DNA from 2 places in the Caproicibacterium amylolyticum genome. Region 2 is predicted to be linked to the other one. Evidence: riboswitches for the same ligand, from Rfam matches in the RefSeq annotation. Region 2 holds a riboswitch; the other holds the start of a gene.
What was found. Region 2 has a riboswitch for cyclic di-GMP ahead of H6X83_RS07395 (hypothetical protein). Riboswitches for the same ligand answer to the same signal wherever they lie in the genome.
Positions count from the first base shown of each region.

Region 1: it holds a riboswitch for cyclic di-GMP, as region 2 does, so the genes downstream of both, H6X83_RS10225 (hypothetical protein) here and H6X83_RS07395 (hypothetical protein) in region 2, are expected to answer to the same signal.

Region 1 is NZ_CP060696.1:2,146,954-2,151,148, forward strand. It holds gene H6X83_RS10215 (AraC family transcriptional regulator) at 105-965, shown strand; gene H6X83_RS10220 (hypothetical protein) at 1,258-1,497, shown strand; cyclic di-GMP riboswitch class I at 1,547-1,629, shown strand; gene H6X83_RS10225 (hypothetical protein) at 1,886-2,215, shown strand; gene H6X83_RS10230 (3-oxoacyl-[acyl-carrier-protein] synthase III C-terminal domain-containing protein) at 2,288-3,277, shown strand; gene H6X83_RS10235 (AMP-binding protein) at 3,319-4,195, shown strand, end outside.
Region 2 is NZ_CP060696.1:1,542,209-1,546,403, reverse strand. It holds gene H6X83_RS07410 (ECF transporter S component) at 1-131, shown strand, start outside; gene H6X83_RS07405 (energy-coupling factor transporter transmembrane component T) at 121-1,002, shown strand; gene H6X83_RS07400 (Crp/Fnr family transcriptional regulator) at 1,175-1,828, shown strand; cyclic di-GMP riboswitch class I at 2,071-2,155, shown strand; gene H6X83_RS07395 (hypothetical protein) at 2,234-4,195, shown strand, end outside.

The sequences.
Region 1 (4,195 bases), 600 kb from region 2:
GTTCCTCTGCTGTGTTTACGAGTATAACATGGGATTTCATGAATATCCATTCATTAAATTCTTCTGTTTTTTTGTAAAATTCTACTTTTCATGGAGGCGTATAAATGCTTTCCTGCAATCTGGATTTAGAACCACACAGTGTCTGGCTGCGCACAACACCGGGTGCAGCAGCGTTAGCGCAACCCTACCGCTGTACAGAAGCAGGGCTGTTTTACGGCGGCGCACGCTTCTCAACCGCGCGTACGGAAAAAAATAGTTATATTCTGTTTTTTACGCTGAAAGGTGCCGGGCTGATTGAGCAGGGTGAAACCACCCTGCTGCTGCCGCCCGGTCAGGCACTGCTGCTGAACTGCCGCCAACCCCAGAGTTACTGCACTGCGCCGGAGCACGGCTGCTGGCACCATTACTGGGCACATATTGACGGGAGCGGTGTGCAGGCAGTGGAAAAGATATTAAATCCGCATCATATCACTGCTGTACCACTTTCTGAGCTGACCGCGCGTGAGCCCTTTGAGCAGCTGCTTTCCTGTATTACCAGTGAAACAATGCCTTCCATACTCCGGCAAAGTCTGGCTGTTCACACAATTCTCTCAACGATGGCAGTACAGTCTTTGGAGAATGATGCGGCCGCCTCAAATCGTGCGTTGGTTCAGCAAGCAGCGGAACATATACGTGCTTACTATGCTAAACCGCTTTCACTGGACAGGCTGGTTGCTGATGCACACATCAGCAAGTCTTATTTTCTGCGGCTGTTCCGGCAGTACATCGGCACAACACCTTACAATTTTCTGCTGTGCTGCCGCATTACCCGTGCAAAAGAACTTTTGGTAACGACCGACCTGCCTGTGGGTGAAGTTGCACGCAGCACCGGATTTGTAAACGAAGCAAACTTTTCCACGAGATTCTCCGCCATGGCAAAGCAAAGCCCCCTGCAGTACCGCAGAGCAGCACGGCGGGGGAACTGATTACATCAGTTTGTTTTTTTGGACAAATCTCTTATCAAGGATTCCTGTAAAATGAATTAAGCAGCTTGCTGAAGTAACGACTGTATGGAATTCTGACCGGGGTATGCTCGGAAAACAGATCAGTCCTCTGTATATTCATGAGATACGGACTCGGAATGTGGGGGCTAAGCATTAAAACAAAGAATGGTGAAAATCGTATGTTTTATTGTATAAGCAAAAAGCTTCCGGCGAAAATTCTTCGGAAACTTTTATTCAGTTGTAAGTGTCAAGCTAGGCGGCATATCGAAAAAAGTTGAAAAAAAGTGAGACACTGAATCTAATCACTGAAAGGTTCCAAATGAGTCTTTGGGACAAGGTTGAAACGGTTGATGCAACGGAAAAATTTGTGATTACTTGGCAAAGACCAGCGTATGACCGAATTGACACGTATCAGCTCCAGACCCCGCAAGTGCCTTGGCTGGAAAACTCTCATGGAATTTTTTTACACGAACTGGCGTTCCCGCTAACAATTCATTTTTTTGAAAAAGCTTAAAGTATTGCATATTTATTCCGAGTGTGATATGATAGCAAAAGTAGAAATAAAAAGAAAATAGCAAACCAATCCAAAGATTGGGACGCAAAGCCACGGGTCTAAGGTAAAAGCTACGACAGCCGGGTTGCCATGTATACGGGTAGTTTCGAAGGAGTCATGGCATTTTTGTGGCTCCTTTTTTGTATGCTCATACAAATTTCCATTTAATTTGGAAAAACTGTTCAAATTTAGCTTCATCGTTTTTGTGAATTATTAAAACTATATAAATGAAAATTGCCAACAATTTGTCAGGAAATTCATGGGACTTTTTATCTACCGCTTTCATTTAATTTTGAAAAATGGTTTTTTAATCATTTTAATACAATTTCAAAAAGTGAGGATTTGAAGAATGGGTACATTTAATTTTTCGATTGCAGGAAACGTAATGAAGGTAAGTCTTTCCGGGAATTTCGATAAGCCGACGGTAGCGAGCTTTGTGTCCCGCTATAAAACGGAAGTTGCAAAAATTAATCCCTCAACTTGCGAACTTGCAATTGAAATTTCACAGATGCAAGTGCAAACTGCAGACATGCAGGATACTCTGCAGGCATGCTTCAAGCTGTATGGCTCTACTGGCTTTAAGAAAATTAAAATGAATTGTGGGGATAATGTTGTGCTTGCCATGCAGGCACGCAGAATTGCAAAGTCATGCGGCCTTACAAATGTGGAAGTTAAATAAATCATCTTACGGGAGCAAGTTTGCTCCTGTTTTTTTATTCGGTAGGAAGTAGAAAGGACTGAAGTAAAACGTATGATTCCTATTAAAATTAAGGAGATTTCTGTTTGTCATGGCAACAAAGTGGTCGACAACACACCTTATCTGGAACACTTCAAAAAGCAGGGTAAAGATGTGGAGCATTTCTTGCATGATGTAATCGGCAGAGATAAGCGGTATTTATTTGACAGCGAAGAGGATAACAGCCTGACTTACGGGATTTTGGCAGCGAAGGATGTGCTGAAAAAAACGGGATACAGCGGTTCTGATATGGATCTTATCGTTTTTTGCAGTCAGCTTCCCGAGTATATTGCGCCGCCGTGCTGCATGCACATTCACCACGCAATCGGTGGAAAAAGCGAATGCATTTGTTACGATATGAACGTGAATTGCGCCGGTATGACAATTGCACTGGAACAAGTCAGTAAATACATGTCCGTAACACCATCTGTAAATAAGGCGCTGATTGTTGGGTGCGATTACATTAATATGACGGTTGACCCTAACAGCGAGTACACCTATGGACACTACGGAGATGCTTCGTGTGCGTACGTTCTGGAAAAGACAGAGGAGCCATGCGGGCTGATTGACTCTGTTTACGATATGAAATCCGAAGAACACAACAATATTCTATTCCCCGGCTGCGGTTTTTCAAAGCTTTTTAAAGTGAAAGATCCGGCGGAACTGCGCCTGCGGTGGATTCCGTTCGACAGCAACGTTCCCAAAACGGCGACGGAAGGAATTATTAAAATTCTGAAACGAAATAACCTGCAGGTGTCAGACGTGAAAATGTTCTGCCTTTCCCAGTATGTTTACAAAAATATTGAAATAATCCGCGAGATACTTGGTGTGGAAGCTTCGCAAAGCCTGTACATTGGCGACGAGTACGGTTACACCGGCACCACCAGCCCGTTCATTGTACTTTACGAGGCAATTGAACGCGGAATGGTGAAACGTGGAGACAAAATTGTTTTTTGGACGGTTGGCGCAGGAGCAGAAAATATTACTGTACTGTACCAGTACTAATCAATAAATGGCGTTTAAGCTGGGTATACAGGAGGTAGAAAATGCATTTCACAGAACAAACTATCGGTGCGTTTATGGATGAGAAGTGCAGGGAGTATCGAAATAAAGAAGCTTTGGTGTTCCCGGATGGCCAGGAAAGGTATTCTTTTGAGGCATTTCAAAAACTCTATGAGGATATTGCAAAGGGATTGCTGTATTTGGGAGTCAAAAATGGTGATCATATTGCACTGCTGTCCCTGAACTCTCCCTTGTGGATTGCACTGCAAATTGCAGCGGCAAAAATCGGCGCTGTTTTGGTCTGCATCAATACAGGTTACATAAAAGAAGAATTAGAGTACGTACTGCGCCATTCCGAGGCAACAACCCTGCTCATGATGGAATCTTTTAAGAAAAATTCTTTTTTTAACTCCCTTTCTGAAATTTGCCCTGAACTTTCAACGGCTCAACCCGGGACCCTTTGCAGTGCCAGCCTGCCGAATCTTAAAAATGTGGTGATGTTGGACAACTGCGTGAAAAACGGTACGTTTTCCATAAATGACGTACTTGGCATGGCTGCGCAGGTAACAGATGCTACGCTTCAAAAAGCTTCCGATAGGGTGCATTGCAAAGATATTACGAATATCTATTACACTTCTGGAACAACCGGTAAGCCCAAAGCAGTCATGCTTAACCACTTTGTTATTCTGAACAACGCGCTGCAGTCCGGCAGGCAGCTGGGGTACACCGGAAAGGACCGCCTGCTGCTCTGCCTGCCGTTGTTCCATGTTATTGGGTATGTGCTGAGTGCGTTTTCCTGCTTGCTTGTGGGGGCGACGGTTGTGATTGCCCCAAGGTTTGAAACCGAAAAAATGCTTGCCTACATTGCGCAGGAAAAGTGCACGGTGCTTAACGGCGTGCCAACCATGTTTAAGTTAATGC
Region 2 (4,195 bases):
GTCTCCCGGTCAACGCAGTCCATGCACTTGCAACTTTTTTAACACTGCTGTTGGTATCACAGCCTCTGTTTGAAAAGTTGGACCGCATAAAACTGAAGTATGGCATCATGGAGGCAGACCGTGAAGTTTGATTCGTTCCATCCGGCTGTCAACTTTTTGTTTTTCACAGCCATTTTCGCGTTTACTGTCAGTTCTAATCATCCAGTATTCGTACTGATTTCGTGGATTTGCGCATTTCTGTTTTCGCTTCAGTTAAACGGAACACGGGCATTGGTGTTTAATATCGTTTTAATACCGTGTATTGGCTTATTTGCGGCATTTTATGCCTCGTTCACTCATTTTGGAGTTACCACTTTGTCTATTAATTGGATAGGAAATCGTATTACAGCAGAATCACTGCTGTATGGCAGCATAGTTGGTTTGACAGCAGCGGCTGTACTAATGTGGATTTCCTGCTTTCATGCTACTGTACCGTCTGATAAAATCATCTATTTGTTTGGGCGTGTGGCACCAAAATTTTCACTGCTTCTGTCCATCTGTCTGCGTCTGGTTCCGCGTATAAAAGCAGAAGAAAGCAGCATTAACGCAGCACAGTGCGGCATTGGCAGAGGAAAATGTCAGGGCAGCTTTTTCTTTCGGATGCGGCATGCTTTTCGGGAAATTTCAATTTTGATATCGTGGACACTGGAAAATTTTATTCAAGTATCCGATTCAATGAAAAGCAGGGGCTTCACACTAAAAAAGCGGACAGCCTGTTCCATTTATCGCTTTGACAACCGAGACCGTATTTTTGTGATTTTTCTCTGCGCGCTGATTACAGGAGCAGCGGCGGCAGCCATGTTTGACCAAATGCAAATTCAATATGACCCACAAATCGTATGGAATGATATTACACCGATATCCATTCTCTTTTATGTACTGTACAGTTTACTGTGCCTACTGCCTGCGATTGTGCAGGCAGTTACGCAGATACATTTTCGTTTGCAAGAATCCAATGTATGAGTTTTTAAGGGCCCGCACTGTTTACTGCTTACAGTAAATCACTGTAAACATAAACAGTGCAGGTCCTTTTTACTTGCATGATTTTTGCATATTGATATTTTGGAATGCAATGCTATAATGATAATTGCTAAATACTGTATATTTAGGTGCAAGATGGAGAGGAAGATTTAATATGTATGAGACCTGTTTATCCTTTTGGGATACACTTTCGGATGCACAAAAGGAAAGTATTCACCGTGAGGCGGAACTCATAGAAGTACCGGTGGGTGCTCGGAATCCATTTGGAAAAGAAAAGAATTATCAAATGCTGGCCGTGATAAAAGGGCGCATTCGTGTTTATATGCTTGCCGAGGATGGCAAGGAAGTGACTTTTTATCGTATGGTTCCGGATTCCCTCTGTTCGTTTATGCTGAAAGATTGCCTGAGTGAAGACGGACAGATTGGAATTATGCTGCAGGCCGAAAGTAATTCTGAAATCTTGTGTATTCCGGTGCAGCTGCATGAAGCCCTGCTTACAGAATCAGCGGCCTATTTAAAGGAACAGATGGAATCTGAGCGCGACTGTTGCAGAAAGATTACTGGTGTTGTGAATGATATCCTTTCTAAGCGGTTGGACAGCCGCATCGCCAAGCTGCTGTTGGAAGAAAGCAGCTTTTGCGGAACAAATCAACTGAAAATAACACATGAAGAAATTGCCTGTCATCTGGGCAGTGCGCGAGAAGTTGTTACACGAATTTTAAAGGATCTGCAGAAACGGCAGATGTTGATTTTGCATCGTGGGGCAGTTGTGATTACTGATAGAGAAAAGTTGAAAAAACTGATATAGATAAAATCCATCTGATAAAGATTCCAAATTCCAGTTATTACTTTTATCTAATTGGAGGTTCAATATTAATAAATCTATTTATTACAAATAAGATATCAGATAAAACATCAAAAAAGTTACAAATAGAATAGCAAAGTCCAATAAATGTAACTATGTTACATACAAATTAGCAAAATGATGGTAACATATTTGTTGTCACCAAGAAGAAATAAATTCCAATCAAGTAATTAACCAATAGTTATCACTTGTAAAAGCAAAGCCGATGAGAATCGGTGACGCAAAGCTAAAGGGCCCCTCAGCTAACTGAGGCGGCAGCCAGCTGCCAAAGCAAAGCGGATTTTCAATCCGCAGTTGTTTTGGCATTTTTTTTGCCTGTTTTTAAGCGGAACAAAGGGAGGAAAGTCAATGAAGATTGACGGCGTAACATTGAAACGCAGAATTAAAAAGTCTATTTGTGCTGTTTTGTGCCTTACCGTCCTTTCCTCTGCTGTTTCCATTGAGATTGCGGGAGTGGATGCCAACGCGGCAAGTGCTGCTTCGGTTACTGCACAGGATATTCAAGATGGACTTGGCAGTGCAAGATACTTTGGCATTTTAGCGAATAAACTGGGAAACAGTTCTGCTCTCAATTTTGAGTCAAACATTGCAGTTGCAAATATCACCGGCTCACAAGGGGAAATAGGAAATGTAAAAAGCTGGGGAAAGGCCTCCGCTGGTTCCGGTACAGTTACACTAAGCATCAGCGCACCACAGGGTACTTACCAATTCGGCATCTATCAGGATGCAGCGGGTACGCAGTTACGGGGTGAACCTTTTTGGATAGAACCCAACAAGGACGGCACCGTGCAGAAAACCATTACCGGTCTGACTCCCAACAAAACATATTATGCTTATTTGATACAGAATGGCAAGGTAAACACGGCAGTAGGTGCCAAACTAACTGCAACTTCTCACTCCAGTTCTGATGATTATGCATCTATCAATTACATAAAGGATGTCAATTACCAATCAGACACAACCATTAAAGTCAAAGGTGTTGCCGAAAGCCCCAGCAAAGTTTATTTTGGGGACAGCTGCTCATTAGAACCGATTGGCAATGGCTCCGGTCAGGGATATATTAAAAATAAAAAGCAATATCGCTATTTGGTTGACGAATTTTCGTCTGTTACAACTACAAATCAAGAAAAATTCCCAGTTTCTTTAGGTGCACAGGGAAACGAGTTTGCAAAAGAAACTTATGACAGTTTAAGTAAACTTTCCAGTCAGTTAAGCCAATGCACGGATTCGGCGGCGGACGCGCAGGTAAAGGTCATTAATTTAAACCTACAGTCCCAATATGATTTTTGGTCTGGAGAAAATATTGTATATAGTTCGCAGATAAAAGCAGCTCTGTGCAACGCATTGGGCTATGGAGATTATAATGACCTTGCAAATAAAGGTATTTCCCTTTTTGACGATCAGTATCTGGTAATCAATTTCAACGTTGATAAAAATTGTGACTATATAGATATGCCTGAAATCAGAATCGGCGGGGTAAATCCAGGATCACAATACGATCCCGTTGCACGCAGAGTCTTGTGGAACTTTGGTACGGTTACAAAGGATGTTCAAATATATTCTTCAGCGCAAGCGGGCATGTTGGGAACCATTCTTGCACCAACTTCCGATGTCCAATTATCGAACTGCCTGATAACAGGTGCTGTTTATGCGGATGAAGTCAACATTACGAATGGCGGCGGCTTAAAGCGCGCGACCTTTCAGGTTGGAAGCTCTGGTGTGGCAGTCGTAACAGTACCGTCGCCTTCAGCAGAAGTGAAATTGCAGAAGACAGCTAAAATGCAGTCAGATGGGCGCACCGCAGAAATAACACTGACGCCCACCGGTTCTATCAGCAGCTATACGTCTATTCCAAAGTCAGAAGTTATTATGATGCTAGACCGCTCAACCAGTATGAAATTGTCAGTTGACGGAACAAAACACGGTGGTGATTACTGGCACAGTGATGGTGACTATCCAGAGGATCAGGGAAGCAGTAATTATAAAAAGTATGCAGGGGATTCCAGACTGGCAATTCTAAAGTCCGCCGCTGCAAAATTCATGGGTAAGTTAACGCAAATCAATACGCTGCTGCCAAGTGATAAACAGATTGATGTGGCAAATGGCGGATTCTGTTGGACGAAAAGAGCTGTTGGCAATTCTTATTTTTCCTATTTAAAAGATGATCCGATGAATACCCAGGACTATAACGCGGTCCATAATGCAGATGGGGAAAAAGAGTACAATTATAACTCCTATAGACCCCACAACACTAGCTTCGAGGGTACTTTCATAAACGGATTTACATCGCCGACAGCAGCGGGAAATCAA